DNA from 3 places in the Cupriavidus sp. GW821-FHT07C08 genome. Region 1 is predicted to be linked to each of the others. Evidence: predicted binding sites of a transcription regulator. Region 1 holds the regulator's gene; each other region holds the start of a gene.
What was found. The regulator sigma-54, encoded in region 1, starts transcription at its own class of promoters, with help from an activator protein. The targets are predictions, from matches to a motif close to TGGCANGNAANCTGCTTT.

Region 1 (9,883 bases):
TGATCGACTACTTCCAGCGCTTTGTCTCGCAGCTGCCCACGGTGCAGGCACTGGCGGCGGCGCCTGCCGACCAGGTCATGGCGCTATGGGCGGGGCTGGGCTACTACTCGCGCGCGCGCAACCTGCACCGTTGCGCCATGCAGGTGGTGAGCGAGCACGGTGGCCGTTTCCCGACCGATCCCGCGGTGCTGGCCACGTTGCCCGGCATCGGCCGCTCCACCGCCGCGGCGATCGCCGCGTTCAGCGCCGGCGTGCGCTCGCCGATCCTGGACGGCAACGTCAAGCGCGTGTTCGCGCGCTGCTTCGGCATCCACGGCCATCCGGGCGAGCGCATGGTGGAAACGCGCATGTGGCAGCTGGCCGAGCTGGCCTTGCCGGCGGCAGGCCCGCGCCAGGCCGAGGACATGATCGCCTATACGCAAGGGCTGATGGACCTGGGCGCCACGGTGTGCTCGCGCGGCAAGCCGGCCTGCCTGGCCGATGCCGGCGCGTGCCCGCTGTCGGCCGGCTGCGTGGCGCGCCGCGACGGGCTCACCGGCGTGCTGCCCACGCCCAAGCCGCGCGCGGCCATCCCCGAGCGCAGCACGGTGATGCTGCTGGTGCGGCGCCAGCGCGAAGTGCTGCTGCGCCTGCGCCCCGGCAGCGGCATCTGGGGCGGGCTGTGGAGCCTGCCTGAGATGCCGGTCGACAGCGTGCCCTTCGACGCCGAAGCCGCCGAGGCGGCCGCGCTCGACTATGCCAGCGCCTTCGGCAAGCCCGCACGCGCCGCGCTGACCGGCGAGCTGACCCATGTGTTCACGCACTTCCGCCTGCTGATCCGTGCCATCCGGGTCGATGTGAGTGCGGACGGCGCAAGCCTGATGGCGCAGGACAGCGCCGCAGAAGCCGCGCAGCGCTGGATCTCGCTTGACGATCTCGATGCGGTGGGGACGCCCGCGCCGGTGCGCAGGCTGCTGGAGGACCAGGCGCGCGGCGGGCTGTTCTGAAGCCTGGCGGAGTCTCGGGGATCCGCGCCTAGAGCATGTGGTTCTGGCGCATGTAGCGATGCACGATCTCGATGCGCATGCCGGCATCGGGTAGCGCCATCAGCATCTGCTTTGCCTTGAGCGGCACCGGCAGCAACTCGCACAGCCGGTTGGCGACCCAGCTCGGGTCGTCCCACAGGTAGGGCTCGTCGAACGGCAGCCGGTCAGGGTGCTCGGCGTGCAGCCGCGTGACAATGCGCCGCAGCGCATCCAGGCATTCGCCCAGCAGCTCCAGCTTGCAGTCGATGATGTCGGGGGGCAGCACCTCGGCGCGGGCGACCAGCAGGCCGTCGTCGCGGGTGTCATGGCTGACGATATGGAAGCGCTCGCGGCCGCGCGCGCGGATCAGCAGCACGCCCAGCTGCTCCATGTTGCAGTCGACGATTTCCGCCAGGCAGCCGACCAGCTCGGGCACGGTAGGCTGGTCCGGCCGGGCCACTTCCTCGCCGCTTTCGATCAGGCAAACGCCAAAGGGCGTGTTGTCGCGCAGGCAGTTGCGCACCATGTCGACATAGCGCGCCTCGAACACGCGCAATGGCAGCCGTCCACCGGGAAACAGCACGGTGTGCAACGGGAACAGCGGCAGGTTGTCGAGCGTCCGTGGCGGATCTTCTGATCCCGTGGGACGGTAGAGGTCGGTCGAGGACATGCAGTGCCAGCTTGGGTATCGCGCAGCAATGGGCCAGCCGGCCAACGCGGCGCGCAGATGCCAGTGATGCCAGTGGGCAGTCCCGCCTGCGTCAGCCCGCCGGTGCGAGCTCTCGGTGTCTCACCAGCACATTACCATGCGCCCGGAAGTAGTTGGCAAGCCTTTCCGCAATATAGACCGAGCGATGCTGGCCGCCGGTGCAGCCGATCGCCACGGTCAGGTAGCTGCGGTTGTCGGCAATGAAACTTGGCAGCCACTTTTCCACATAGGCGCGGATATCCTCGGCCATTGCCAGCACCATTGGCTGGGCCTGCAGGAAGTCGATCACCGGCGTGTCGCGCCCCGTCAGCGGGCGCAAGGCCAGGTCGTAATAGGGGTTGGGCAGCGAGCGCACGTCGAACACCATGTCCGCATCGCTGGGCACGCCATGCTTGAAGCCGAACGACTCGAACAGCAGCGTCAGCCGCTGGCTGTCGTCGCGGATCAGCTCCTTGATCCAGCTGCGCAGCGTATTGGTGCGCACATTGCTGGTGTCGATGCGGTGCGCGGCCTCGGCCAGCGGGCTCAGCAGCGCGCGCTCCATCTCGATCGCTTCCATCAGCGCGGTGTCGTTGAAGCCCGGTTCACCGCCCGGGCCCGGCATGCCGTCGGTACGCCCCGACAGCGGGTGGCGGCGGCGCGTCTCGGAGTAGCGCTGCACCAGTGCGTCGGTGCTGGCGGTCAGGAACACCACTTCGACCTGGTGCTCCGCGGCCAGCGCGCGCACGGTGTCGGGCAACTGGTCGAGCGACTCGCGGCTGCGGATGTCAGTGGCGACGCCCAGGTGCGTATAGCCCTGGCTGTCGAGGTAGCGGGTCAGTTCCGGGATGAACTGAGCCGGCAGGTTGTCCACGCAGTAGTAGCCTGCGTCTTCGAGCACGTTCAGTGCGACGGACTTGCCGGAACCGGATATGCCGGTGATGAGGATGATGCGCATAGCAACTGAAGCATAGCATCACGTGATGAAGGCGTCATGACACCACGCGCAAAGCAAGCATGGCGAACCTCGCGGTTCGCCATGCTTTTGTCGTCAGCTTGCGGCGCTGGTTGCGGCTCAGGCTGCCTTGGACAGGCATTCCTTCATGTAGGTCTTGTATTCGTCGCCCTTCTTGCCCTTGCCCGACTTGCTGCAGGAGGCCATTTTCTCCTGCTGGGTCTTGGACGCGCCCTTGGACAGGCATTCCTTCATGAACGCCTTGCGTTCGTCGCCCTTCTTGCCGGCGGCTTGCGTATTGCAGGCCTTCATCTTGTCCTGCTGGGCGTTGGCTGCGGGCTTGTCCGGGGTAGCCGGGGTGGCGGGCGTGGCAGGCATGGCCGGCGTTGCCGGTGCGGTGGCCGCCGGCTTGGCTGGCGTCGCGGGAGTTGCCGGCGTGGCGGTGGTCTGTGCAAAAGCGCTGGCGGCGATCATCGGGGTGACCAGCGCGCACATCGCGATCAGTTTCTTCATGCTTGCTCTCCTGGGTGTGGAAAACTTCATGGCCGCGCGCCATTGCCGGCGTTGCAGCTTCCGTAACGGGCGCGATGCCCATTACAGCACAAAACGGAGCATGCCTGAAGAACGTTGACGCCCTGCGTCAACGCCGTTGTAAGCAAATGAAAACGCTGGGGCTCAGAGCAGGCGGCCCTGGCCGCGCGAAACCGCATCGGCCTGCATCGCGGCGCGCTGCCGGTCCATGAAGTCGCGCAGCGTATCGATGCCGCGCAGGCGCAGGATGGTATTGCGCACCGCGGCCTCGACCAGCACGGCCAAGTTGCGCCCGGCCGCCACCTGGATCTTGACCATGTGGATCGGCAGGCCCAGCACGTCCAGGTATTGCGAATCGAGCGGCAGCCGCTCGAACTCGCCGTCGTTGCGGCGCACCAACTGCACCACCAGTTTGATCTTCATCTTCCGGCGCACCGCGGTCTCACCGAAGATGGTCTTGATGTCGAGCAGGCCCAGGCCGCGCACTTCAAGCAGGTTCTGCAGCAGCGGCGGGCAGCGGCCTTCGATGAAATCCGGCCCCAGGCGCACGAAGTCCACGGCATCGTCGGCCACCAGCCCGTGGCCGCGCGAGATCAATTCCAGGCCCAGTTCGCTCTTGCCCAGGCCAGATTCGCCCATGATCAGCACGCCCATGCCCAGGATGTCGAGGAAGACCCCGTGCATGGTCACGCGCGGCGCGGAAATGCGCGACAGATACAGGCGCAGGTGGTCGATCACCGCGGCCGACGACACCGGCGTGGTGAACAGCGGCGTGGACGAGCGCGTGCAGCGCAGTTCCAGGTCGGGCGGCGGCTCCATGCCGTCGGCGATCACCAGGAAGGGCGGCTCCAGCAGGATCAGCTCGCCCATCTGGCGCTTGCGGGTCTCATCGTCCAGCCGCTGGTAATAAGTGATCTCGGGTTTGCCGAGCACCTGGATGCGGTTGGGGTGGATCAGGTTCAGGTGGCCCACCAGGTCGGCGGCGGAGGTGGCTTCGCGGGCGAACTCCACGTCGAAGGCGCGGTCCGCGCCTTCCAGGCCGGCCACCCAAGAGAGTTTGATGTCGGCTGCGTTGTCGTCGAAGATGGACTGGGAGGTGACGCCGGTGAGTTCCATGCGGTATGACTGGTGGGGCGGTTTGCGAAGCGCCTGGCGCCTGCCCGGTCTGGTGCCGGCCCGCCTGGGGGATCAGGGGATCAGGGATGCCATGCGATCAGCAGCTGATGGACGGCATCGGGCGTCGGCAGCGTGGCCAGTCCTTCGCGCATGTCGCGGTCGGAAAGCAGTTGCGCGATTTCTGACAGGATTTCCAGATGCTGCTGCGTAGCCTGTTCGGGCACCAGCAGGAAGATCAGCAGCGATACCGGCTTGCCATCCGGCGATTCGAACGGAATCGGCTCGGCCAGGCGCATGAAGGCGGCCAGCGGCTGCTTCAGGCCCTTGATGCGGCCGTGCGGGATCGCCACGCCTGCGCCCAGGCCGGTGGACCCCAGCGACTCGCGCGCGAACAGGTTGTCCGTCACGATGGCGCGCGCCACACCATGGTTGTTCTCGAAGAGGAGCCCGGCCTGCTCGAACACACGCTTCTTGCTGGTGACGCTGACGTCCAGGGTGATGTTGCCGGGTGGCAGCAATTTGGCCAAACGATTCATGGGCGATGCGCAGGATTTCAGTTAGCGGGCAGATCGTTCCGCCGGGCAGTGGGCTGGCTCCGGGCTGCCGTTGGCCTGGCCGGAGGCGTCCGGCCCATTATAGAGCAGCGACTACCCCTGTATTGTGCAGCGCAGCGGGGCAAGCCGGTGCAGAACGATACATGGTGATGCAATCGTGCCTCCGGGCCGGGAGCCGGCGCACCGATGCGGGGCGCGGCCAGGATTCCCTCTCTTTGTATGGCGCAGCATACACCTTGGCGCAGCGCTTGCGAACACTCTTGCCCATTCGGGTGAAAAGCGTTGGCTCCGGCGCCACAGCCGGGCCGCACCGCCAGTGCGGGCGCGGCATGCCGGCGGCAACCCGGAACGCGAGGGCGCAAAAAAGCCGCGCTTCGTGGCGCGGCTTGCCTGTTCAATCCTGATTCAGCAGCCCGCTGCGGGGCTGCCGGGCACGGTCATTGCTGCATTTGCGCTGCGGCCATCTGGTACTTGACCGCTTCGCGGTCGTGGCCTTGCACGCGATCCTTGTAGCGGATCACCTGACGGTCCAGCTTGTCGACGAGTGCGTCGATCGCTGCATATAGGTCTTCGTGATGCGCCTCGACAAAGATGTCCTTGCCCTTGAGATGTAGATTGATTTCCGCGTACTGACGCCGGTCCTTTTCCTTGTGGTTGTCGACAGAGAGCAGCACGCTAACGCCAATGACCTGATCGAAATGCCTGACGATTCGCTCCAGCTTCGTTTCCACGTACTCACGCAGAGGGGGCGTGATGTCCAGGTGGTGTCCACTGATCTTGAAGTTCATAGCGCTTCTCCTTCTGAAAGAGCCTCACCAGGCAGGCGGTGGGCTCGGCTACAAAGACTTGCGGAGATTGACTGCGGGGATCTTCAGGGCTTCGCGATACTTGGCAACAGTGCGGCGCGCAACAACAAAGCCTTGCTCACCCAGCAGTTCGGCAATGCGACTGTCGGAAAGGGGATTCCTAGGGTCTTCGGCTCCTATCAGTTGCTTGATCAAGGCGCGGATGGCCGTTGATGAAGCCGCGCCACCGGTTTCGGTGGACACGTGGCTGCCGAAGAAGTACTTCAGTTCGAAAGTACCCATCGGCGTTGCCATATATTTATTGGTCGTCACCCGGGAGATGGTTGACTCGTGTAAACCCAGTGTATCGGCAATCTCCCGCAAAACCAAGGGGCGCATGGCGATTTCGCCGTGACTGAAAAAGTTCTTTTGACGCTCGACAATGGCCTGCGAGACACGCAGGATTGTGTCGAACCTTTGCTGGATGTTCTTGATCAGCCAGCGCGCCTCCTGCAGCTTCTGCTGCAGCCCGGCCGTGCCGGACTCACCCTTCGCGCCACGCAGGATTTGCGCATACATATCGTTGATGCGCAGCCTCGGCATCACATCCGGATTGAGTTGCGCGATCCAGCCGCCGCCACCCTTGCGCACGAACACGTCCGGCACCACGAAGTCGGCTTCCGGACGGCTGTATGCATGGCCAGGGTAGGGCGCCAGCGAGCGGATCAGTTCGTGTGCGGACTTCAGTGCCACTTCATCGACCTGCAGCGCTTTCTTCAGCCGCGTGTAGTCGCGTACTGCGAGCAACTCCAGGTGGTTGGTAACGATGTTCAGCGCCAGTTCGCGCTGCGGGTGCGTCAGGCGCCGCAACTGCAGGGCCAGGCATTCGGCGGCGTTGCGCGCGCCCACGCCGGGCGGGTCGAAGCTCTGCAGCAGCGTGAGGATGGCGTGGACTTCGTCGATCTCGAATTCGAGTTCTTCCGGCAACTCCGTGCAGATCTCTTCAAGCGACGCGCTCAGGTAGCCATCGTCGTCGAGCGATTCGATCAGGAAGATGGCCAGGCCCTTGTCGCGCGCCGAGATCTTCAGCGGCGTGAGCTGTTCCATCAGGTACTCGCGCAGCGTGGGCTCGGCTTCGCGCAGCTGCATCGGCGTTTTTTCGTCCTCGTCGCCCTGAGGGCGGCGGGCAAAGTCGTCCAGGCTCCAGTCGCCGCTGCCATAGTCGTCGCCGTTGCCGCTGTCGCCATAGCTGTCATCGTCACCCGCGCCGTCGGCGCGGGCCTCGCCATTGCCCTGGGGCTCTGCCGGGGCGGGCGCCGGTGCGCTCTGCAGGTTGACCGAGCCATCGGCCGCCACGCGCAGCGGGCTTTCGATCCAGTCGTTCTCGCGCTCGAGCAGCGGGTTTTCCGTCAGCGCCTGTTCGACCTCTTGCTGCAGTTCCAGCGTGGAGAGCTGCAGCAGCCGGATCGACTGCTGCAGTTGCGGGGTCAGGGCCAGATGCTGGGAAAGACGGAGCTGTAGCGACGGTTTCATGCGAGCTATTCTATGCGCATCTTTCCGTTGTTGGAACGGAAATTGCTATCGCTTTTGCGGTCCGATCGCCGCTGGCTGTGGGAGGGCCCACGCGCGCGCGAAGAGGCCTGCCGCCCCGGGCAGGCCGCTAAATCACATGCGGAAGTTCTCGCCCAGGTAGACGCGCCGCACTGCGTCATTGGCGATGATTTCTTCGGGCTGGCCCGCGGCCAGCACCGTGCCTTCGCTGATGATGTAGGCGTGGTCGCAGATGCCGAGCGTCTCGCGCACGTTGTGGTCGGTGATCAGCACGCCGATATTGCGTGCCTTGAGGAAGCTGACGATGCGCTGGATCTCGCCCACGGCGATCGGGTCCACGCCGGCGAAGGGCTCGTCCAGCAGGATGAAGCGCGGTGACGACGCCAGCGCGCGCGCGATTTCCACGCGGCGGCGCTCGCCGCCCGACAGCGACAGCGCCGGGTTGTTGCGCAGGTGCGCGATCTGCAGGTCGTCGAGCAGCGAATCCAGGCGGCGCTCAATCTCGGTCTTGGGCAGTGGCTTGCCGTTGCTCACCTGAAGCTCCAGTACCGCGCGGATGTTCTCTTCGACGTTGAGCTTGCGGAACACCGAGGCTTCCTGCGGCAGGTACGACAGCCCCATGCGCGCGCGCTCGTGGATCGGCAGGCCGCTGATGTGGTCGCCGTCGAGCACGATATCGCCTTCGTCCAGCGCCACCAGGCCCACGATCATGTAGAACGAGGTGGTCTTGCCCGCGCCGTTAGGCCCGAGCAGGCCGACCACCTCGCCGCTCTTCACGTCGAGCGAGACGTCCTTGACCACCGTGCGCGAGCCATAGCGCTTCTTCAGGTGGCGCACGACCAGCGTGCTGCCGCCGGGAAGGACGGTGGAGGCTTCGACGGAAGGCTTGTCGGCGATGGTTGCGGTATCGGTCATTGGCACAGTCTGGCGTTCAGGCGTTTCTGGCGCGGGCAGGCAAGCCGGCGCCAGGCGTCAGGGTTTGTTGGCAGGCGCGGGCGCCGGCTTCAGGTCCAGCGGCGAGCCGATGTTGCCCGTGGCGCCGGTCTTCTGGTCCTGGCGCGGCGACAGCACCGCGCGCACGCGGCCGGACGGATTGGCGGCGGCGGCGTCGCCACTGCCGCCGCCGGCGGCCGTGTAGAACTCCTTGCGGCTGTCGTAGGTCAGCACCGCGCCGCGGATCTCGTCGACCTGCTTGGCGCCCTGCAGGCGCGCCATGCGGGCATTGCCGATCAGCTTGGAGTACTCCTGCTTGCCGTCGTACTCGATGCGGTCGCCCCAGCCGTCGATGTATTCGTCGACGCCTTCGCGCTTCTGCCGGATGTAGGCCTGCTTGCCCGGCTTGGCGGTGGCCACCGCGAACTGGTAGCCCTCGGGGTCGGTGCGCAGTTCGGCAGCGTCGGACTTCAGGATCATGGTGCCCTTGGTCAGCACCACGTTGCCGGTCAGCGTATAGATCTGCTTGACGTCGTCGTAGCTGGCGTTGTCCGCCTCCAGCACCATCGGCTTGTCGCGGTCCGCGCGCTCGGCCAGGGCGGGCTGGGCCAGCAGGCCGAAGGCCAGGGCCAGGGCGAGCAGGGCCGGGGCGGTGCGTTGACGGGACGATGTCGTCAGGGAAGCAGTCATGTTGGCAGGGGTTGCTTGAGGGCGTCTGGGTACGTTGGTGCGGGTTGGCGCGGCCCCCGGGCCGGGGCTCAGGACCCCGGCGCGCGGCCCGGGGTCGGCCCGGTGATGATGGTGCCGCGTACATTGCCGAGCAATTGTACTTCGCGCGTGACGTTGTTGAAGATCAGGCCGTTGGCGGTCATCACCGACGGGCCGCGCGTCAGCTTGACCGGCTTGTCGGTCTTGACGATGTCGTCATTGACCAGCAGCTGGAAATAACTGGATGCGGCGGTCAGCTGCGGGTCCTTGGACACGTCCACGCCCTGCTGGCGCATGACAAAGCCGTTGCCGTACAGGTCGATCACCGAGCCCTCGGCGTTCATGCGGCCCATATCGGCGCGGGCGGTGACCGGCGGGCGGTCCGGCTCGTACGCGCGCATGGCGGGCCGGGTCACTTCGTAGGTCTGGTCGTCCTCGAAATGGACCATGCGCTCGCCGGTGAAGCGGATCTTGGTGCTGCCGTCCTGCGCCAGCTCGGTGGCCGAGAAGCGGTCCATGAAGTAATCAGGCTCATGCTTCTTGGTGCTTTGCGCGGCCAGGTCTTCCTTGGGGGAGTTGATCTGGACCAGCCAGAACGTGCTGCCCGCCACGAAGGCCATCAGCAGCAGCGGCAGCAGCCGCATGACGATGCCGCTGAGGGAGGCGAGGAGTGCCTGCATGGTGTCCTTGGCGTTGTGCCGGTTGTGCCGGGCCCGCGCCCGCTCAGATGACCTTGGCGCGGGTCAGGTCGTGGATATGCAGCGCGCCGGTCAGGCGGCCGTCGTCGTCCACCACCAGCAGCTGGTTGATGCGGTTGGCTTCCATCACCTGCACCGCTTCGACGGCGAGCTGGTTCTCGTTGACCACGTGCGGGTTGCGGTGCATGACCTCGCCGATGGGCACGGTCTTCCAGTCGCGCGGGGTTTCCAGCAGGCGGCGCAGGTCGCCGTCGGTGAAGACGCCGATGGCGTGTCCGTCCGGGTCCACCACGGCGGTCATGGCCATGCCCTTGCGGGTGATTTCCATCAGCGCCTGGGCCAGCGGCGTGTTCTCGCGCA
Region 2 (9,883 bases), on a different contig from region 1:
GCTCGATCAAGAAGGGCGACGACGTGATCGGCAACGAGACCAAGGTCAAGGTGGTCAAGAACAAGGTGTCGCCGCCGTTCCGCGAAGCCTTCTTCGACATCCTCTACGGCCAGGGCATCTCGCGCCAGGGCGAGATCATCGACCTGGGCGTGGACGCCAAGATCGTTGAAAAATCCGGCGCCTGGTACAGCTACAACGGCGACAAGATCGGCCAGGGCAAGGACAACGCGCGCGAATACCTGCGCGAGAACCCGGACATCGCCGACGAGATTGAAAACAAGGTGCGCGCGGCGCTGGGCGTGGTGGCCATGAACCCCACGGCGGCTGCCACGCCGGTAGCGGTCGAAGACTGACCGCGCCGGCGGCCATTGCGCCATCCGGAAGGCCGGGGCATCGCCGATGCCCCGGCCTTTTTGCTTGGCGCGGGTCCCCATCCACAGAATTCGGTAACCCATGGCAACCCGTCCCCCGCTCTCGCTGAAGGCCCGCGCCGTCGGCTACCTGTCGCGCCGCGAGCACAGCCGTGCCGAGTTGGCGCGCAAGCTGGCGCCGCATGCCGAGTCGGCCGAGCAGCTGGAGCAGTTGCTGGACGCGCTGGAGCGCGAGAACTGGCTGTCGAACCAGCGCTTTGCCGACAGCCTGGTGCACCGCCGCGGCGCCCGCTACGGCACCGCGCGCGTGATGCAGGAGGCCAAGACCCACAAGCTCGGCAGCGAGCAGCTGGGTGATCTGCAGGAGCGGCTGCGCGCCACGGAAGTGGAGCGCGCCCGTGAGGTCTGGCGCAAGCGCTTCGGCGCACCGCCCGACACGCCCGAGGCGCGGGCCAAGCAGATCCGCTTCATGGTGGCGCGCGGGTTTTCGCGTTCGGTCGTCAGCAAGATCATCCAGGGTGCCGACGAAGACTACGGCGACGAGAGTTAAGTACCGGCGTATGGTGCATGCGCCATTTTTCACCCGGAGTACCTGCACTGCCATCAGGGTGTATTCGCTGCATTGCGTCATCTCCGGGCTGGATTGGAGACGATTTTGTTGCCATCGCTGAGCCCATGTTTGCTGGTGCGTTGCGGCAAGACGCCGTGCCATGCCGGGTACCATGGTCGGCCGACAATCGTCGCCGCGACAGTTGCTGCGCAAGGATGTTCCCGGCCAACGCGGCGGGGCATGTTAAACTCCCCAGGTTATTCGGTGCTCCGGCACCGCCGTTCCCCAGCCCCCCGTATTTCCAGCCTGGCCATGCCTCTGTCCCAGCCCGTCAACCGCTCCCAGCGTCACCGTCGCGCCATTACGGCCGAGGCGTACCAGAGAGAGGACGGCTTGTGGGATATCGAGGTGCGCCTGACCGACACCAAACCTCGCGACATCGAACTGGCCGGCGACCGCGTCCGGCCGGTAGGCCAGCCCCTGCACGACCTGTGGCTGCGCGTCACGATCAATGAGGAAATGACGGTGCTGGATGCCGAGGCCTGCTCGGACTGGGTGCCGTATCCGTCCCATTGCGACACGATCGGCCCGGCTTACCGCAAGCTGATCGGCCTGAACCTGCGCAAGGGCTTTCGCAAGGCCGTGCGTGAGCGCCTGGGCGGCATGCACGGTTGCTCCCACCTGACCGAGGCCGCCGGCGTGCTGCCCAGCACGGCGATCCAGGCCTTTGCCGGTGAAGTCATCAATATCCGCGACAACGGCGAGGACGACCCGAATCCGGAGCCGCCCTATCAGTTGAACGGCTGCCACGCCCTGCGTTTCGATGGCGAGGTGGTTCGTCAGTTTTACCCGCGCTGGTATGGTCACCAGCCGACGCCCAAGGTACGGGCCGAGGCAGCACCTGCCGTCGCAACCGCGCCTCAGGCGCCAGCCGCGGCCAATGGCGACCGCGGCGACCACGGCAACGACGCTGTCCCGGCCGAGCGGCCGACCGGCACCTCCGGCTGATTCTCAGGATTGGCCAGCCTGACGAGAGAGTTCGTCTTCTTTCAGATTCTTCCCTTCTACCTTTTACGCCTACCCGAAAGGAAACACGCATGAATATCCATGAGTATCAAGGCAAGGAAATCCTGCGCAAATACAATGTGCCGGTTCCGCGCGGCATCCCCGCGTTCTCGGTTGACGAGGCCCTGAAGGCCGCAGAAACGCTCGGCGGCCCGGTGTGGGTCGTCAAGGCCCAGATTCATGCGGGTGGCCGCGGCAAGGGCGGCGGCGTGAAGGTTGCCAAGAGCATCGACGACGTCAAGACTTACGCCTCGAACATCCTGGGCATGCAGCTGGTCACGCACCAGACCGGCCCGGAAGGCAAGAAGGTCAACCGCCTGCTGATCGAAGAAGGCGCCGACATCAAGAAGGAACTGTACGTTTCGCTGGTGGTGGACCGTGTTTCGCAGAAGGTCGCGCTGATGGCCTCGAGCGAAGGCGGCATGGACATCGAGGAAGTCGCTGCCCACAGCCCGGAAAAGATCCACACCCTGATCATCGAGCCGTCGGTCGGCCTGACCGACGCTGAAGCCGACGACATCGCCCGCAAGATCGGCGTGCCCGACGCGAGCGTGGCGCAGGCCCGCCAGGCCCTGCAAGGCCTGTACAAGGCGTTCTATGAAACCGACGCTTCGCTGGCTGAAATCAACCCGCTGATCCTGACCGGCGACGGCAAGGTCATCGCGCTGGACGCCAAGTTCAACTTCGACTCGAACGCGCTGTTCCGTCACCCGGAAATCGTTGCCTACCGCGACCTGGATGAAGAAGACGCCAACGAAATCGAAGCCTCGAAGTTCGACCTGGCCTACATCTCGCTGGACGGCAACATCGGCTGCCTGGTGAACGGCGCCGGCCTGGCCATGGCCACCATGGACACCATCAAGCTGTTCGGCGGCGAGCCGGCCAACTTCCTCGACGTGGGCGGCGGTGCCACCACCGAGAAGGTGACCGAAGCCTTCAAGCTGATGCTGAGCAACCCGAACGTGCAGGCCATCCTGGTCAACATCTTCGGCGGCATCATGCGTTGCGACGTGATCGCCGAAGGCGTGATCTCCGCGTCCAAGGCCGTGCACCTGACGGTGCCGCTGGTCGTGCGCATGAAGGGCACCAACGAAGACCTCGGCAAGAAGATGCTGGCCGACTCGGGCCTGCCCATCATCTCGGCCGACACGATGGAAGAAGCCGCCCAGAAGGTGGTGGCCGCTGCCGCTGGCAAGTAAGCCGTCGCACGAACGCAACCATACGCGAACGCGGGCGGTGCGCAGGCGCTTTGATGCGCCCTCGCGCGCGCCGCTCGTAGCCAAGCAAAGGATTACAGCATGTCGATTCTGATCAACAAAGACACCAAGGTCATCACCCAGGGCATCACCGGCAAGACCGGCCAGTTCCACACCCGTGGCTGCCGCGACTACGCCAACGGCAAGAACTGCTTCGTCGCGGGCGTGAACCCGAAGAAGGCCGGTGAAGACTTCGAAGGCATTCCCATCTACGCCAGCGTCAAGGACGCCAAGGCCCAGACCGGCGCCACCGTGTCGGTCATCTACGTGCCGCCCGCAGGCGCCGCTGCCGCGATCTGGGAAGCCGTTGACGCCGACCTGGACCTGGTGGTCTGCATTACCGAAGGCATCCCCGTGCGCGACATGATGGAAGTCAAGGACCGCATGCGCCGCGAGAAGAAGAAGACCCTGCTGCTGGGACCGAACTGCCCGGGCCTGATCACGCCGGACGAAATCAAGATCGGCATCATGCCGGGCCACATCCACAAGAAGGGCCGCATCGGCGTGGTGTCGCGCTCGGGCACGCTGACGTACGAAGCCGTGGGCCAGCTGACCGCGCTGGGCCTGGGCCAGTCGTCGGCTGTCGGCATTGGTGGCGACCCCATCAACGGCCTGAAGCACATCGACGTGATGAAGATGTTCAACGACGATCCGGAAACGGACGCCGTGGTCATGATCGGCGAGATCGGTGGTCCGGACGAAGCCAACGCGGCTTACTGGATCAAGGAAAACATGAAGAAGCCGGTGGTTGGCTTCATCGCTGGCGTGACCGCGCCTCCGGGCAAGCGCATGGGCCACGCCGGCGCGCTGATCTCGGGCGGTGCCGATACCGCCCAGGCCAAGCTGGAAATCATGGAAGCCTGCGGTATCAAGGTGACCAAGAACCCGTCGGAGATGGGCCGCCTGCTGAAGGCAATGCTGTAAGACGTACCTTGCCATTCCCGCCAGCGCGGGGATGGCGCACCAGGCAATGCCCCCGCCCGCGCGGGGGCATTGTCATTCTGGCGCAGCGGGGGTCAGGGATACCCCCTAGGCGAAACATGACACGATTGAAATGTAATCGAAAGGTTCGTGCGGTAAACAGTCATGTTCGTATTTTGAGACATCCGAAACCCCGTCAGATGACGGGTGTGCCACCTAAAAAAATCGAGGAGCCCTGCCGTGGAGTTGCTGTCTTCCACCACATTCTGGATTGCGTTGGGATCGATCATCCTGACCAATATCGTCCTGTCCGGCGACAACGCGGTGGTGATCGCGCTCGCCTCGCGCAACCTGCCGCCCGCCCAGCAGAAGAAGGCCATCTTCTGGGGCAGCGCCGCCGCCATCATCATGCGCGTGGTGCTGACCGTGGCCGCGGTCAAGCTGCTGAGCCTGCCGTACCTGAAGATCGTCGGCGCCGTGCTGCTGGTCTACATCGGCGTGCAGCTGCTGACCGGCGATGACGACGAGGAAGGCCACGACGGCAAGGACAATATCTGGGCCGCCATCCGTACCATCCTGATCGCCGACCTGGTGATGTCCCTCGACAACGTGGTGGCCGTGGCCGCCGCTGCGCAGAAGGGCCCCGAGGGCAGCCAGCTGATGCTGCTGATCATCGGCCTGGGCCTGTCGATTCCGCTGATCGTGTTCGGCAGCACGCTGCTGCTCAAGGTCATGGAGCGCTTCCCGGTCATCATCGTGCTGGGCGCCGCGCTGCTGGGCTACCTGGCCGGCGAAATGCTGGTCAGCGACCCGGTCGACGCCGCCTGGTTCGAAGTCCACGTGCCGCACGCCCACCTGGTATTCGGCGCCGCCGGCGCGATCCTGGTGGTGCTTATGGGCAAGCTGCTGAGCCGCCGGTCGGCACAGACCGCCTGACGAGGTTCCGCCCAGGCGAGAAGGGCGGCCAGCTGGCCGCCCTTTTTCATTGGTGCGCCGGCAAGGCGGCCGTCGGTGCCTTGGCCAACTAACTCATGTGAGTGATCGCACATTTTGTCGCTTCGTGCGGTGGTAGGGGGCGCAAGTGACAAATTTTGGCGCATACGGCATGCATCCCCCTGTCGGGTGACGAAATTTGTCGCTTTTCACCTCCTACGGATGGGGGATGCCGCTGGCACGCTTACTGCTCAATAGTCCCCGCGTCACGAAACCGAAGACGTGCAACGCTCAACTAAAATCTCTTCGAGGGGTCAAATCATGCAACGGGTACAACAACTGAAGAAGCTGGGCCGTCGTGTCCAGAAGGGCTTTACGCTGATCGAACTGATGATCGTGGTGGCGATCATTGGTATTTTGGCGGCGATTGCGATTCCGCAGTATCAGGATTACACAGTTCGGGCAAAGGCTTCCGAAGGTCTCACACTTGCCTCTGCGGTAAAGACGGCCATTGCCATGGCTGCCTCGGGTGGTGACATTAGTGCCGCGTCGAATGCGGCGCAGGCAGGTGCTGATGCCCTCGGTATTCCCCTTCCTGCAGGCTTTGCCAGCAATCTGGTAGCCACGATCGCAGTTGCCGGCACAAGCGCGGCTGGCGCGACTCCGCAAACTGCAACTATTACCATTACGTACAAGGCGGCTGCTGGGAATATTCCTCCTGCGCTGGGTGGTAAGACAGTCATCCTGCTCGGCACCTTTACCGCCGGGGCAGCGACGTGGGCAATTGACACGGCCAACTCGACTCTGGCCGCACAGTATCTGCCTAAGGTCTAATTTCAGTACGTTCCTTAAAGAAAAAGCGCCTTCGGGCGCTTTTTCTTTGCCTACGCTCCAAGCTATCATGCGCCTTTCCCCTAACCAGGCGCCTCAATGCCGCCGTCCCGGACAACTCTCCCGTCGGCCGCCCTCATCGCAGCAATCGCCATTCCGCTGCTAGTCTCCCGGCACACACTGCCGCTTGCGACGTTCTATGGCGAATGGACCGGCGCGCTCGGTGCGATCGCTGTCCTAGCCATCTATGCAGTGCGACGGTCTGCAGCATCGCCTTTCGGCTCGATTCCGTGGGTCTCGATTTTGTTTCTCTGGCTGGTCGTCGTCAGCCTTGTACTCAGCGTCACCGGCAACCCTGATATCACCGGCAGCCGCCATGTTACTGTTCTCACGCTGGTTCTTGGCGCGATGGTGACGTGTGCATCGTGGGCGTACTGCCGCGCATCGCCTGCATCCAATCTGGAGATTGCTGACACTCTCGCTATCGCGTTCCTCATCGCTGGCCTGCTTGGTGTCGTGACGCAGTGGGTGCAGCTCTTCCACCTCGAACCCCGTGCCTTTGGCCTCGTCTCCACCTACTTCTACGATAACAACCGCCGCCTCTGGGGCAACCTGAACCAACCCAACCACCAGGCCACCGTTGAAGGCCTGGCGCTGGTGGCATCAGTGTGGCTGGCCTCGCGGGGCCGCCTGCGTTTCCCGATGTGGCTCGCCGCCGTGGCCTTGCTGGAAAGCGGCATCGTGCTGTCCGGCTCGCGCACCGGCGTGCTGCATGTTGGCCTGGCTGCGGTCTATGCACTGGTCGCGGCGTGGCTGGCACGAGGCGGGCGGCGCGACTCGGATCCAATGCAGCGGCCAGTCGGTCTGCTCGTCGTAGCCGTAGCAATGGTGGCGATGCTGCTGATCCTGCAGCCCGCAATCCGCGCGGCAGGACAAGCCTTCGACTGGCGCCTGTTCGACACCATCGCGCAACTCGAAGCCGAAGACCAGATGTCCGCGCGCGGCGCGCTGTGGACCCACGCGCTGGCAATGTTCCGCTCCCACCCCTGGTTCGGCGTCGGCTGGGGCGAGTTCGGCTGGGCGCAATTCCAGCAGATGCAGCAAGTCGGCGTGAAGGTGGAGATGTCCCTGCACGCCCACAACGCGATCCTCGACCTGCTGGCGAAGACGGGCATCGTCGGCACCGCCGGCGTGGGCCTGATCCTGCTGGCGTGGCTATGGCGCGTGATTCGCGTGCGCTTGTGGCACGGCGATAACGAAGAGCGCAAGCAGACCGTGCTGGTGCTCACCTGGCTGGCGATGCTGTGCGCGCATTCGATGCTCGAATACCCGCTGCATTACCTCTATTTCTTCCTGCCGTTCTGCTTCATGCTCGGTTGGCTGGAGCCGTCAGGATTCGGGCGTTGGCGCGTGCCGATGCCAGTGGCACGGGGGCTGGCGATCGCGTTTGTCGTGGTGGCTGTGGCCGTGCTGGCCACCATGTGGCAAGACTACCGCCGCGCCGAAGCCCGCGAATACGCCAGCAGCGAAGACCGCCGCAATGCCTTGCCGATGCCGCGCTTCTGGTTCCGCCAGTACGCGCAGGCCGACGCTGCCGGCCAGGCCACCATCACGCCGGCCAATGCGGCAGAGTTGTTGCCCGCCCACATCGCCGCCGTCCACCTGCTGCCCACGCCGACCATGATCGCGCGCACCGCATGGCTGCTGGCGCTGACCGGCGATCCTGCGCAAGGCCGCCAGTGGATGGAACGGCTGCGCTGGTACTACCTTGGCGATGAAGTCGCGCAATACGCCGAGATTGCGAAGGCATGCCGCGATCTGGCACCAGACCAACGTCCGCAGGCATTCTGCGCATGGGTTGGCGACCGTTCGCGTCGGTACTCCGAGTGGCCCCGGGACTGACCTAATAGTACGGATACGGGCTGTAATAGACCGGTGGCGGGGGCGGCGGATAGTAGTACCGTGGTGCCGGCGGTGGCGCAGCGGCGACGCGTCCGGGAGCGGGCACCCGGTTGCCGCTGGCGTACATGCACTGGACATAGGCGGCATCGTATTGCTGCTGCGTGCCGTAACCGGCGTACTGGGCATTGCCCGCGCCGACTGCCGCGCCAGTCAGCAGGCCGACGCCTGCACCCACCGCCGCACCCGAACCGCCATTAAAGGCCGCGCCCGCCGCTGCGCCCAGCGCGGTACCGACCACGGCGCTGCCGACGGCAGCATTGTTGGCGGCCTGCGAGGATGAGACACCGCCCACCCGCCCGAAGGCGAACTGGCGGCAGTTGTAGTCGTCGGCGCGGAACTGGTCGAAGCTCTTGCCGGTGCCCGGCAGCACCATCACGCTGGGGCCGGCAGGCATCACGGCGCAGGCGCCGAGGGTCAGGGTGGCCACGGCCAGCGTGGCCCGGGTCAGGGCATGCATGGTGTCACCCCGCGTCAGGAGTTGGGCGGCGGTTGGGCCGGTACGCGGTGCCAGCCGCCGGGACAGGACTGCACGTACGGGTAGTAGCCTTCGGGCTGGTTGCAGTGGTACCACCAGCCCTGATCCTGCGGCACGGCGTTGTCCGGGCCGGGGGCCGGCACCGGGCCGTTCGGGCCCTGTTCGATGTACTCCTGTGGCGCCGCGGGCACGGCGACCATCGGGGCCGGGTAGTAGTAGGGGGCCGGGTAGGCGTAGGGATAGCCACCGTAGAACACGCCGGGCCCGAAATAGAGGCCCACGCCGACGCGCGTGCGCGTCTGGATAAAGGCGCCACGTGCGTCGCTATCGTGCCAAGCGGCATCGTGGAAATCGGCCCGCCCGGCAAGGGCGGCGCCGCTCGCGGCCGTTGCCGCCATTGCCAGGGCCAGCTGGCAGAGCATGCGCCCGTTCATGGTATTCACCTCATCCCCGCACACACCGCATGGCGCGCCACGGGCAGAGACGCCGGCCGCGAAATGCGCCGGCCCGCAATCGTATTGAATACCAAATTGTCACGCGCCGGCGCCGGCGCGGCGTACGTGGAAATGCGGCGTTACCTTTATTACCGGGGAACGACAGTGGCGTAAGACGGTGTGATACGGCGCAACGGGGCGCCTGGCGATCGGTGTCTTCGGGCAATGGGAAGCACTGCTGGGTGCTTGTTTGCACCCTGAATGCTCCCCACTGCCTTCCTGCTACTAGGAAGCACTAGACAGGATGAGCTATGGGATCCACATGACACCCGAGATCGGCAAGGCGTTTGAGCAGGCGGCGGATGGTCTTCTCGGCATGATGGCGGTCGAAGTAATCAGGGCCAAGGTCGGCGTACTCAACGCCATCCCGGAGCATGTGGTAGGCGGCCGTGAGCATGGAGGCAGCCACCGCAAGGATGGCCTTCTTGGCGCCGCGCCGGGCCTTAATGCGCAGGAACTGAGCACGCAAATAGCTGGTCTTGACGCGCACCGCGGCCCAAGCGGCGGTGACCAGGGCGGTCTTGAGCCAAGTGCCGCTCTTGCGCACGCGCGTGCTGCGCCGCTTGCCGGCGCTCTCGTCATTGCGCGGGCACAAGCCGGCCCAGGACACCAGATGGCCAGCATCGGGAAAGCGCGTCATGTCGACGCCGATCTCCGCCAACAGGACCCGGGCGGTCAAGTCGCTAACCCCGGGGATCGTGGTCAGCAGGCGGGCGCGCTGTTGGATCGGCGCCAGCGCTTTTCCCACGACGGCGTCGAGCTCGGCCAGCGTGTGCTCCAGAGCGCCGATGATGTCCAGGTGCAGCTTGAGCATCGTGCGGTGGTGCTCGGTAATGCGTCCGCGCAGCGCCTCGCGCAATTCGGCGCTCTTCTTTCGGGCGTTGCCTTGGGCCAGGGCGGCAAGCCGCTCGGGATCGTCCTCGCCGTTGACAATGGCCTTGAGCATGGCGCGGCCGCTGTGTCCCAGCACGTCCGAGAGTACGCTGCCCAGCTTAAGGTTGGCGTCTTCAAGCACTTTCTGGATG
Region 3 (9,883 bases), on a different contig from region 1:
GCGTTGTCAGCCACCGTGTCCTGGATGCGGATCTTCCAGTCGCGGATGCGCGAATCGACGATCTCGAAGCAAGGCAGCACGTAGGCGGTAGCGCGCAGCACGTCGGCATTGGTCACGCCCGGCCCTTCCAGGTCTTCCTTCAGCACGAAGGCGATTTCGCCTTCGGCCTTGGGCGCGATCAGGGTGTCAGCGGGAATCGCCGCGCCGTCGGGGTAGACCATGCCGGACAGCAGGTGGCCAAAGTCGGGCTGGCGCACGTCCAGCATGTCCATCACCACGCGGCTGGTCACGCCGATCTTCTTGCCGACCACGCGCTCACCGGCGTCGAGCCGGTGCTGCACCATCGCCAGCTGGATGCGGTAGGCATCGTCGATGGTCAGCTCCGGCCGCGATTCGGTCAGCGGCGCCACCGGGCGACGGAAGACCAGCGCCTGGTGCAGGCCGGCGCCGATTTCAAGGATAAGTTCGCTATGCATGATGGGACCTCACAGGCGGACGCAGACGTTGCGCAGCTCGGTGTAGAACTCGAGCGAATGGACACCGCCCTCGCGGCCGATGCCGGACTGCCTGGCGCCGCCAAAGGCGGTGCGCAGGTCGCGCAGGAACCAGGCATTGATCCAGCAGATGCCAACGTCCAGCGCGCTGCCCATGCGGTGCGCGGTGCCGAGGTCGCCGGTCCAGACCGTGGCGGCCAGGCCGTACGGGGTGTCGTTGGCCAGCGCGATGACTTCCTCTTCGGTGTCGAACGGGGCGATATGGCAGCAGGGCCCGAAGATCTCCTCGCGGATCACGGCGGCGCTTTCCGGCAGGCCGGTCCAGATGGTGGGCTGCACCCAGGCGCCTTCGGCCAGCGCCCCCGGCATCTGCGGCACGCCGCCCCCGGTGACCACGGTGGCGCCGGCCTCGGCGGCTTTGCGGTAGTAGGACAGCACCTTGTCGCGATGCTCGTGCGACACCAGCGGGCCCATGTTCACGCCGGTCTCCGTGGGCCGCCCCAGCTTCAGGCCCTCGGCCTTCGCCTTCAGCGCGGCAACAAAGCGCTCGAAGATCGGCCGCTGCACGTAGACACGCTCGGTGCCCAGGCACACCTGCCCGCTGTTCTCGAACGCCGAGCGCGTGATGCCGGCCACGGCCTTGTCGAAGTCCGCATCGGCGAACATGATGCCCGCGTTCTTGCCGCCCAGCTCGAACGACACCGGCCGCACGCCATTGGCCGCGGCCTTCATGATGGCCTCGCCGGTGCGGGTCTCGCCGGTGAAGGTGATGCCGTTGACCTGTGGGTGCGCGGTCAGGAACGCGCCAGCCGAATCCGGGCCAAAGCCATGCACCACGTTGTAGACGCCGGGCGGCACGCCGGCCTCGTTCATCACCTCGCCCAGCAGCGTCGCGGTGGCGGGGGTCTCCTCCGAGGGCTTGACCACCACCGTATTGCCGCAGGCCAGCGCCGGCCCGACCTTCCACGTCATCAGCAGCAGTGGCAGGTTCCACGGGCACACCACGCCGATCACGCCGCGCGGGCTGCGCACCGCATAGTTGATGGCCTTGCCGCCGTCGGGCGTGTCCGTGGCAAAGCTTTCGGTCGGCACGTTGCGGATCAGGTCGGCAAAGACCTTGAAGTTGGCCGCGCCGCGCGGGATGTCGATATGGCTGGCCAGCCCGAAGGGCTTGCCGGTATCGGCGATCTCTGCCTGCACGAATTCGTCGAAGCGGCGGTTGATGCCGTCGGCCACCGCGTGCAGCAGCTCGACCCGCTGCGCCACCGTCATGCGGCCCCACGGCCCCTGCAGCGCACGGCGCGCGGCCTGCACCGCGGCGTCGACCTCGGCCTGGCCGGCCTCGTGCACGTGGCCGATCAGGCTGTTGTCGGCCGGGTTGCGGTTCTCGAAGGTCCGCGCGGTGCCGACCCACTCGCCGTTGATGAAGTTCTTGAAGTCTTTCATATTGGTTCTCTGGTGTTGAAGCAATCGCGCACTGCGATCCTCCGCTCATCGATTGGGTGCTCCCTCTCCCGCTTGCGGGAGAGGGGAGCAAACCAGCGGGAGGCGAGCGTTCTCGCTCAGGTCAGCACATTCAAGAACGCCTCGTTCAGCTTCCTGTCGTGATAGAAGATCGCGCGCCCCAGCTCGTTGTCGGTCCAGGTGATGGTGGGCTTGTCCGGGTAGTGGATATAGCCGCCGGAGAACACCTCGTTGCGGTTGCCGGAGGGATCGAAGAAGTAGATCGTCGCGCCGCGCGTGATGCCGTGGCGGGTCGGACCGATGTCGAGCGACACATCCTTCTTGGAGATGATGTCGGCCGCCTTCAGCACCTCGCTCCAGTTATCAAGCAGGAACGAGGCATGGTGGAAGCGGTTCTTCTCCGGGTGGCGGATAAAGGCGATGTCGTGCGCCTTGTTCGAGCAGGTCAGGAAGGCGCCGATCAGCATCTCGCCGTCGGGGCCGGCCACGACCTGCTCGGCCAGAGAAAAGCCCAGCACGTCGCGGAACAGCCTGACGGTGCCGTCGACATCATCGCCATACAGCAGGCAGTGGTCGAAGCGGCTGGGCGCCATGCCGCGCAGGTCGTCCGGCCAGGGGTCGGGGTTGAGGTCGCCGGTCCTGCAGCCGGGCTTGTCCTTGTCGGCGAACAGTTCGATGGCATGGCCGGTGGGGATGGTGAAGCGAAAGCGCACGCCGGTATGCGGGTGCTCGCCCGCGGCGATCCACTGGCAGTCGGTGGCCAGGCCGGATTGCTCCACCTCCTGCGCCAGCCGCTCCAGCGTGTGGCCGCTGTCGACGCGGAAGCCCATGTAGTCCATGCCCGGGCTGTCGGCCTCGCGCAGCACCACGCTGTGGTGGTCGTGCTCGTCCCATGCCTTCAGGAACACCCGGCCCTGCGCATCGCGCGCGGTTTCGATCAAGCCGAGTACCTCGGTGTAGTGTTTCAGCGCCGGTTCCAGCTCCAGCACGCGCAGGGCTACGTGCCCCGGTCGCAATACGCCTGTCAATGCCATAATGGGTCTCCTGGTGTGGTGGGGTGGCGTTGTGTGGGTGCCACCTTCCTTGCTTGTGCTTCGTTCGCTTGCTACCGGCCCTGCTCGCGCCGCCGCTGCTTTTCCAGGCAGCGCTGCAGCAGGGCTACCGGCCGCAGGCGGATGTCGCTGTCCGGAAAGGTCTTGCAGGCCAGCACCAGCCCGTCGCGCTGCTCCGCTTCGGTCAGGCAGGCGCGGCTCATCTTGCCGGCGTGGTAGTCGCCGGCCTCGATGCGGACCTTGCACACGCCGCAGCCGCCGCCGCGGCAGCCGGCGGGGATGCCGCGCTGGCCCAGCACCTCCATGGCCCGCAGCAGGTTCTGCTCCGGCGCGCAGGGGTAGCGCAGCCCGCTGCCGGCGATCTCGACGGTATGCATGGCCGGCCTCCTCAGATCTTGAACAGCGGACTGCGCGCGCTGTTCTGCGCATCGGCCGCGGACAGGAACTTCTCGGTGTGGATATCCGCCTCGAACAGCCGGCCCTGCATCAGCGTGCGGATGCAGGCCTCGATCATCGGCGGCGGCCCGCACAGGTAGGCCTTGTGGCCGCGGAAGTCGGCATTGCCGTCCTGCGCGTAGAGCTGCTGCAGCACGTCATGCACGTAGCCGCGCGCGCCGCTCCAGCCGCTGTCGGCGGGTTCGTCCGACAGCGCGGGCACGTAGCGGAAGTTGGGGTGGGCCCGCGCCAGCGCCTGGAACTCGGCGTCGTAGTACAGCTCGCCGCGGTTGCGCGCGCCCTGCACCAGCGTGATCGGCAGGGTCTCGCCGGCGGCCAGCAGGTCCAGGATCATCGCGCGCGGGCTGGACAGGCCGGAGCCGCCCGCCAGGAACAGCATCGGCACCTGCGCCGACTTGCGCACGAAGAAGCGGCCATAGGGCGCTGAGAACGACAGTTCGTCGCCGACCGCCAGCTGGTCGTGCAGATAGCCGGTGGCCTGCCCGTCCGGCACGCGCCGCACGTGCAGTTCGACCAGGTCGTCGCCGGGCGCGTTGGCCAGCGAGAACGCGCGCGGCTGGTCGCAGCCCGGCACGGTCAGGTTGACGTACTGACCGGCCTGGAATGCCGTGCGTCCGCCATCCTTCACACGCAGCCAGATGCCCAGGATGGTGGGCGTCAGGGCGCGCGTCTCGACAACTTCGGCGCGATAGTCGGTCAGCGGCAGGCCCAGCGCATCGGCGTCTTCCTCGATGTCGGCCTCGATCACCAGGTCCGACTGTGCGGTCGCGCAGCAGGCCAGGCACTGGCCGTTGTCGCGCTCGAAATCCATCAGCGCGAAGCTGGAGGCCTCGCCCTGCTCGACCTCGCCGTCGACCACCTGCACCTTGCAGGTGGCGCACAGGCCGTGGCAACAGGCATGAGGCAGCCACACGCCGTTGCGCAGGCAGGCGTCCAGCACGGTCTGCCCGGGAGCGATGGGGATGGTCTGCCCGATCGGTTCAATGGTCAGCGAATACATCTTGGTCTCCTTCCGGTGGTGCGTTCGCCCGTGCGCCTCAGCTGTGGCTGCCGCCGATGCCGTCCAGCCCCGGCGTGCGGAAGCGGATCACGTCCTTGTGGCCCAGGCCGTTCTCTTCCAGCGAGCGGTCCAGGTCGGGCTGCCAGGGCTGGCAGCCGCGCAGCCACTGCACCTGGCCCCAGTCGATGCGGGCAAAGTCGGGGTGGTAGCCGTAGACGCCGGGCAGCACCTTGTCCACCACGTCGCGCAGCGGCATCGACGGCGGGAACGGTAAGCAATGCGGGGCGCAGAACAGCAGGTGGCCGTCCCAGCCGATATAGAGCAGGCGGTTGCCGTGGAACACGGCCTCGCGGTCGGCCGCCTCGAAGGCGTAGTCGCCGATGGATACGACGGGCATGGTTGTCTCCTTGTGTTTTGACGGGGCCGCTTCAGGCGGCCTCAAGCGGCATCTGCGGCATCTGCGGCATCTGCGGCAGGCCCGATGCCCTTCCACGCGTTCCAGTTGCGCTGGTCCTGCGAGCCCTCGAAGTCCAGGTTGTCAGCGCCCGGGTTCAGCCGGTACCACTTGAGCACGTCCTCCAGCGTGGCGCCGCCGCAGTTGCCCTGGTAGATCTGGTGCACCGGCAGCCAGGCCTGCGCGTACTTGGCGGGTTCGTCGTCGAAGATGTCCTTGCAGCCGTCCGAGCAGAAGTGGAACTTCATGCCGTGGTAGCTGCTTTCGCGGTAGCAGGTCTGGGTCGGGTCGTCCGGCTCCGAGAACACCATCGGGATCTGGCAGGTCTGGCACAGCATCGGCAGCGTGGCGTTGTAGAAGCGGTCGCCGGCCTGCTGGCGCTCCTGCCAGTGGTCCAGGCGCGGCTTGTAGTAGCGCTCGAAGGTCTGCGGGTACTTCTCGGCCAGCCACGCCATCTCGTCCGCCTTGGGCACCCAGGTGTGGAAGCCGGCCGCGCCCGCGTAGTTGTAGAAGGTGGCCCAGGCCTCGTGCGTGATGCGGTCCTTGGTCTTGGTGGCCACTTCGTGGTACTTGGGCATGCGCAGGCCGTAGCGCTCCAGGTCCTTGAACAGCGCCCCGCCCGCCTGCTCGAAGTACATCTCCCAGGCCTCGGCCCACGACATCACGCGCTTGGGCAGCATGTAGTCCATCATCATGCCGACCAGCGTGAGCAGGCGGAAGCCGCGCCAGAACCACTTGTCCAGCCACTTCTGCAGGATCGGGATATTGCCGGGGTCCTGCTCGCACAGGAACTTGACCACTTCCAGGCCCAGCGTCATGTGGCGCGACTCGTCGGACTGCGCGGAGAAGCCGAAGGTCACCGTGGCCATGTCGCCGTTGTAGGCGGCGCCCGACATGAACGGCATGAACAGCAGGTTGGTCAGCACATACTCGAACGAGAACGAGATCGCGGTGATGAACTCAAACGGCCCCGCGCTCATCGCGTCCTCGAAGTAGGACTTGGGCACCGACAGGTACCAGACCCGGTCGTGCATGTGGCGCCATTCGCCAAAGCCGTGGAAGTACTTGTTGTAGACCGACAGCGTGTGCAGCTGGGTCTGGGCGTGACGCAGTTCGTCGACCGACTGCATCTGCGCCGCCACGCGCGCGCCGGCGCCGCGGAAATGCCGGCCCAGGTGCGCGTAGCCGCGGTGGGCGGCGTATTCCAGTGGCGTCACGCCGGTCAGGAACAGCCGCAGCGCGTTCAGGTAGCGCGGATCGGATACGTTCAGGTGGCCGTTGTTCTGCACGAACGAGTCGATGATCGCGTACAGCTTGCGCTCTTTCTCCGACTGGTATTTCCAGTAGGCATCCATGGTCATGCGGAACGGGTCTTCCCATTTGTCCCAGTCGTGGATGCGGATGCCCTCGTACTTGTCGAACGGGAAGACCTTGTCCATCGGCTCGTAGGTCGTTTCCCAGGCCAGGTCCCGCGTCATCGAGGCGTACTTCTCGCGCAGGTTGAGCTTCTTGCGTGCGTCCATGATGTCTCCGTGATGTTCTCTATGCCGCTGCGGTATCAGGCGTTCCAGCGCAGCGTGAAGGCGTCTTCGTCTTCGTCGATGTTTCCGCACAGCGAGATCAGGTTCAGGTGGATCTCCTGCAGGTCCCAGTCGCGGCCTAGCTTGCCGGCCACCAGTTCGCGCACGATGGTCAGGTGGCCGGGGGCGTCGATCTTGACCATGGCGGGAAACTGCGACACCACCGCATGCGGGTTGGCCTCGGTGATGGCGTCGATGATGGGTCGGGTGTCGTCGTTGTTCTGCAGGGCGATGTAGACGTTGGCAGCGGTGGCTGACATGGCGTGTCTCCGTGGGATTCGTTGTGGGCGGATCAGGCAGCCAGGCCGAGCTTGCCCAGGCGGACTTCGAACTGCTCGCGGCACAGCGCCACCATCTGCGCGCCGTCCTCGCCGGTGAGCGCATCGGCCACCGGCACCAGCGCCTGCGCCACCTCGGCGCAGGCGGCGCGCGCCCAGCCAGACAGCAGCACGCGGTTGGCATCGGACTCGGCCGCGGCGGCCTGGATCACGGCATCGACCCAGCGTGCGTGCTCGTCGCGCCAGTCGTTCATGAATTCGGTCAGCACCGCCAGCCCGGTGCCGCAGGCGCGCGCGATCACCGCGTCGGCATGCTGGTAGACCAGCGGGTAGAGCAGCCCGTCGAGCACCAGGTTCTGGGCGACGAAGGTTTCGAACCAGTCCTCGGTGACAAAGGTGTGCTCGACAAAGCGGCGCAGCGGCTGCCACGCGGCACTCTCCAGCCACGCCATCCTGGCTCGCTCCAGTGCCACGCCGGTATTGCCGTCCAGCAGCATGCCGATACGCGACAGGTATTGGGCGATGCCCAGGCGGTCCATCGCGCAATAGGTGCAGGCCTGCGTGATGGCCGTGCCCCAGCCATAGTCGGCGCAGTAGAAGTTGTTCATGTTGGCGCCCCACTCCACATGGCGCAGCGGCAGCAGGCCGGTGGCCAGGCGTTCCTGCCATTCGGCCGGCAGCGCCTGCAGCAGCCCGCGCTTCTCGACGAAGGCAAAGCTCTTCTCGGTTGCATCCTGCTGGCGCGCGCGCGCGGTAACGTAGGCGCCGTAGTAGAACTGGCGCGGGTCCTTCAGCGCGTACCAGTCCTGCATCACGATCGCCGTGCGGCGCTTGTCATACAGCTCAAATCCGGGGTCCCAGGTGGGGCGGTAGTGGAAGTTCACCTCCGACTGCACGTCGTAGGTCGCCTCCTGGTAGCGCGACGCCGGCTTGTCGCCGAAGCGGCGCGCGACATGGCCGTAGGTCTGGCGCAGCGGCTGGATCTGCTGGGTCTTGATATCGACTTGCATCGCTTGGTCTCCTGTATCCCTTCTCTCTTTGTGATGCGGTGGCTGCGGCGTCAGTCGTCGGCTTGCGGCTGCGGCGCGGCTTCCAGCGGGGGCAGGAAGCGCACGCGGTTGACGCAGCAGAAGGCTTCGAACATCGGCTCCGGCATGATCAGTTCGACGTTGAGCTCGGGGTCGGCCACGCTGAAGGCGAACTGCACAAACCCTTCGGGGGTGCGGCCGTCGACCCGCACATAGCGCGGCGTGGCTTCGAACAGGGGAACCGACGGGGTGTTCATGGCGCGCTCCTTTGCGTTGGCTGGACGCAGGCCTTACTGCGAAGACCGTGCCAGCGAGCGCGAAGCGTTGTGGGACAAGGTTTGCGGGGAATTGGCGGTGGCGAGCGTGCGCGTTAACCCGGAAAGGTCCGCACGAAACGCATCGATGAATTGATGAAGCTGCGCACAGGCCTTGATCAAATGATCAAAAGCCGCGCTGGGCGGGCGTTTGCGGGCAGCGAACCGATGCGGATGGGATTGCCCTGCGGCGCAGCAGCGTGCGTGGGCAACATAGGTGAGAAGACTTGATCTGACAGGGAAAAATCGCTGGCGCGGTGCAGCATCGGGCAACTTCGGGCCGATGCGCGGCCGGGAGGGGATGCATCAAATGATCAAGTGGGGAAGAAGGGAGGATTCGAGGCGCGTGATGACGCGATCGATGTTGATGACCACCGGCGCGCTCCCTCTCCCGCAAGCGGGAGAGGGAGCAAACCATCGGCATTTGAAGCCTGAAAGCGGCCTCAGTTGCCGTGGCCGTTGCCCCCACGCGTACCGCGCATCTTCCACCGATACGCCAGCTGCGGCCGCGTAATGCCCAGCAACCGCGCGGCCTGGCTCATATTGCCGTCGGCCCGCTGCATCGCCGCCTCCATCAGCACGGTCTCGACGTCGCCCAGCGCCAGCTGCTGCTCGGACATCTGGTCCAGGAGCGCATGGACCGCGGCTTCGCGCAGGTCTGGCAAGGTGCCGCCCGCCCCCAGCCGCGGCGCGGTATCCACCACCGGTGCCACGGTGCCCGGCAGGAACAGGTGGTCGGCGGTGATCTGGCCACCCTGGCTGGCCAGGATCACGCCGCGCTCGATCACGTTCTCCAGTTCGCGCACATTGCCGGGCCAGTCATAGTGGCGCAGCTCGGCCAGCGCGCGGTCGGTGATGCCGACGATGCGCTTGCCGTGGCGCGCGCCATAGCGGGCCACGAAGCGCTCGGCCAGCGGCCGGATATCGTCCAGGCGCTCGCGCAGCGGCGGGATCGTGACCGGGTAGACATTGAGGCGGTAGTACAGGTCTTTGCGGAAGGTGCCCTGCTTCACCGCTTCGGCCAGGTCGACATTGGTGGCGGCCACCAGCCGCACATCCACCTTGCGCGTGCCGGTGCCACCCACGCGCTCGACCTCGCCTTCCTGCAGCACGCGCAGCAGCTTGGACTGGGCCGAGGCGGACAGCTCGCCCAGCTCGTCCAGGAACAGGGTGCCGCCGTGCGCACGCTCGAAGCGCCCGGGGCGCGACTGGCTGGCGCCGGTGAAGGCGCCCTTTTCCACGCCGAACAGCTCGGACTCGATCAGCTCGTCGGGAATCGCCGCGCAGTTCACGGCAATGAAGGGCTTGTCGGCACGCCCGCTCACGCTGTGCAATGCCTGCGCGAACCGCTCCTTGCCCACGCCGGTCTCGCCCAGCAGCAGCACCGTCACGTTGCTGGCCGCGGCGCGCTGCAGCAGGCTCCAGGCGGCGCGAAAGCCTGGCGAGGTGCCGACCAGGTCGGCCGGCGTGGCCGGGGTGCCCTGCAGCGCGCGCAGGTGCTCGACCTCGCTCTGCAGGGCGATGATGGTCTCGATTACGGGATCGGGCTGGTACAGCGCCAGTGCCTGCGCGCCGTCTTCCCAGGCTTCCACCGGCTTGCCGATGATGCGGCAGTGCGGGTGCCCGCAGGCGATGCACTCGACCTCGCGGTACAGGATGGTGCGCCCCATCAGCGCCGAGGTGTAGCCGGTGGCGTAGCCGATCTGCATCCAGCAGGCAGGCTCGTCGACGATGCCGAACAGCTGGCGGTGGACGTCGCCCTC

Region 2: AC07UK_RS24975 (pilin) is a predicted target of sigma-54. The motif match lies at 5,333-5,350, and genes of this name have one in related genera.
Region 3: AC07UK_RS10880 (phenol hydroxylase subunit) is a predicted target of sigma-54. The motif match lies at 8,099-8,116, and genes of this name have one in related genera.

Annotation. Positions count from the first base shown of each region.
Region 1 is NZ_JBWKQZ010000012.1:120,802-130,684, reverse strand. Features, by position in the region: gene mutY (A/G-specific adenine glycosylase) at 1-986, shown strand, start outside; gene AC07UK_RS17200 (LON peptidase substrate-binding domain-containing protein) at 1,015-1,674, opposite strand; gene rapZ (RNase adapter RapZ) at 1,766-2,650, opposite strand; gene AC07UK_RS17190 (PsiF family protein) at 2,768-3,160, opposite strand; gene hprK (HPr(Ser) kinase/phosphatase) at 3,323-4,294, opposite strand; gene ptsN (PTS IIA-like nitrogen regulatory protein PtsN) at 4,375-4,830, opposite strand; gene hpf (ribosome hibernation-promoting factor, HPF/YfiA family) at 5,286-5,636, opposite strand; gene AC07UK_RS17170 (RNA polymerase factor sigma-54) at 5,685-7,166, opposite strand; gene lptB (LPS export ABC transporter ATP-binding protein) at 7,299-8,099, opposite strand; gene lptA (lipopolysaccharide transport periplasmic protein LptA) at 8,157-8,807, opposite strand; gene lptC (LPS export ABC transporter periplasmic protein LptC) at 8,876-9,505, opposite strand; gene AC07UK_RS17150 (KpsF/GutQ family sugar-phosphate isomerase) at 9,549-9,883, opposite strand, start outside.
Region 2 is NZ_JBWKQZ010000022.1:60,553-70,435, forward strand. Features, by position in the region: gene recA (recombinase RecA) at 1-353, shown strand, start outside; gene recX (recombination regulator RecX) at 454-921, shown strand; gene AC07UK_RS24955 (DUF2889 domain-containing protein) at 1,234-1,929, shown strand; gene sucC (ADP-forming succinate--CoA ligase subunit beta) at 2,019-3,185, shown strand; gene sucD (succinate--CoA ligase subunit alpha) at 3,285-4,166, shown strand; gene AC07UK_RS24970 (TerC family protein) at 4,404-5,099, shown strand; gene AC07UK_RS24975 (pilin) at 5,418-5,930, shown strand; gene AC07UK_RS24980 (PglL family O-oligosaccharyltransferase) at 6,027-7,829, shown strand; gene AC07UK_RS24985 (hypothetical protein) at 7,831-8,346, opposite strand; gene AC07UK_RS24990 (hypothetical protein) at 8,361-8,798, opposite strand; gene AC07UK_RS24995 (IS110 family RNA-guided transposase) at 9,094-9,883, opposite strand, start outside.
Region 3 is NZ_JBWKQZ010000006.1:244,359-254,241, forward strand. Features, by position in the region: gene dmpE (2-oxopent-4-enoate hydratase) at 1-476, opposite strand, end outside; gene AC07UK_RS10840 (2-hydroxymuconic semialdehyde dehydrogenase) at 486-1,940, opposite strand; gene AC07UK_RS10845 (catechol 2,3-dioxygenase) at 2,057-2,992, opposite strand; gene AC07UK_RS10850 (2Fe-2S iron-sulfur cluster binding domain-containing protein) at 3,064-3,387, opposite strand; gene AC07UK_RS10855 (NADH:ubiquinone reductase (Na(+)-transporting) subunit F) at 3,399-4,466, opposite strand; gene AC07UK_RS10860 (phenol hydroxylase subunit P4) at 4,504-4,863, opposite strand; gene AC07UK_RS10865 (aromatic/alkene/methane monooxygenase hydroxylase/oxygenase subunit alpha) at 4,905-6,443, opposite strand; gene AC07UK_RS10870 (MmoB/DmpM family protein) at 6,479-6,760, opposite strand; gene AC07UK_RS10875 (aromatic/alkene monooxygenase hydroxylase subunit beta) at 6,793-7,788, opposite strand; gene AC07UK_RS10880 (phenol hydroxylase subunit) at 7,839-8,063, opposite strand; gene poxR (phenol degradation transcriptional regulator PoxR) at 8,564-9,883, opposite strand, start outside.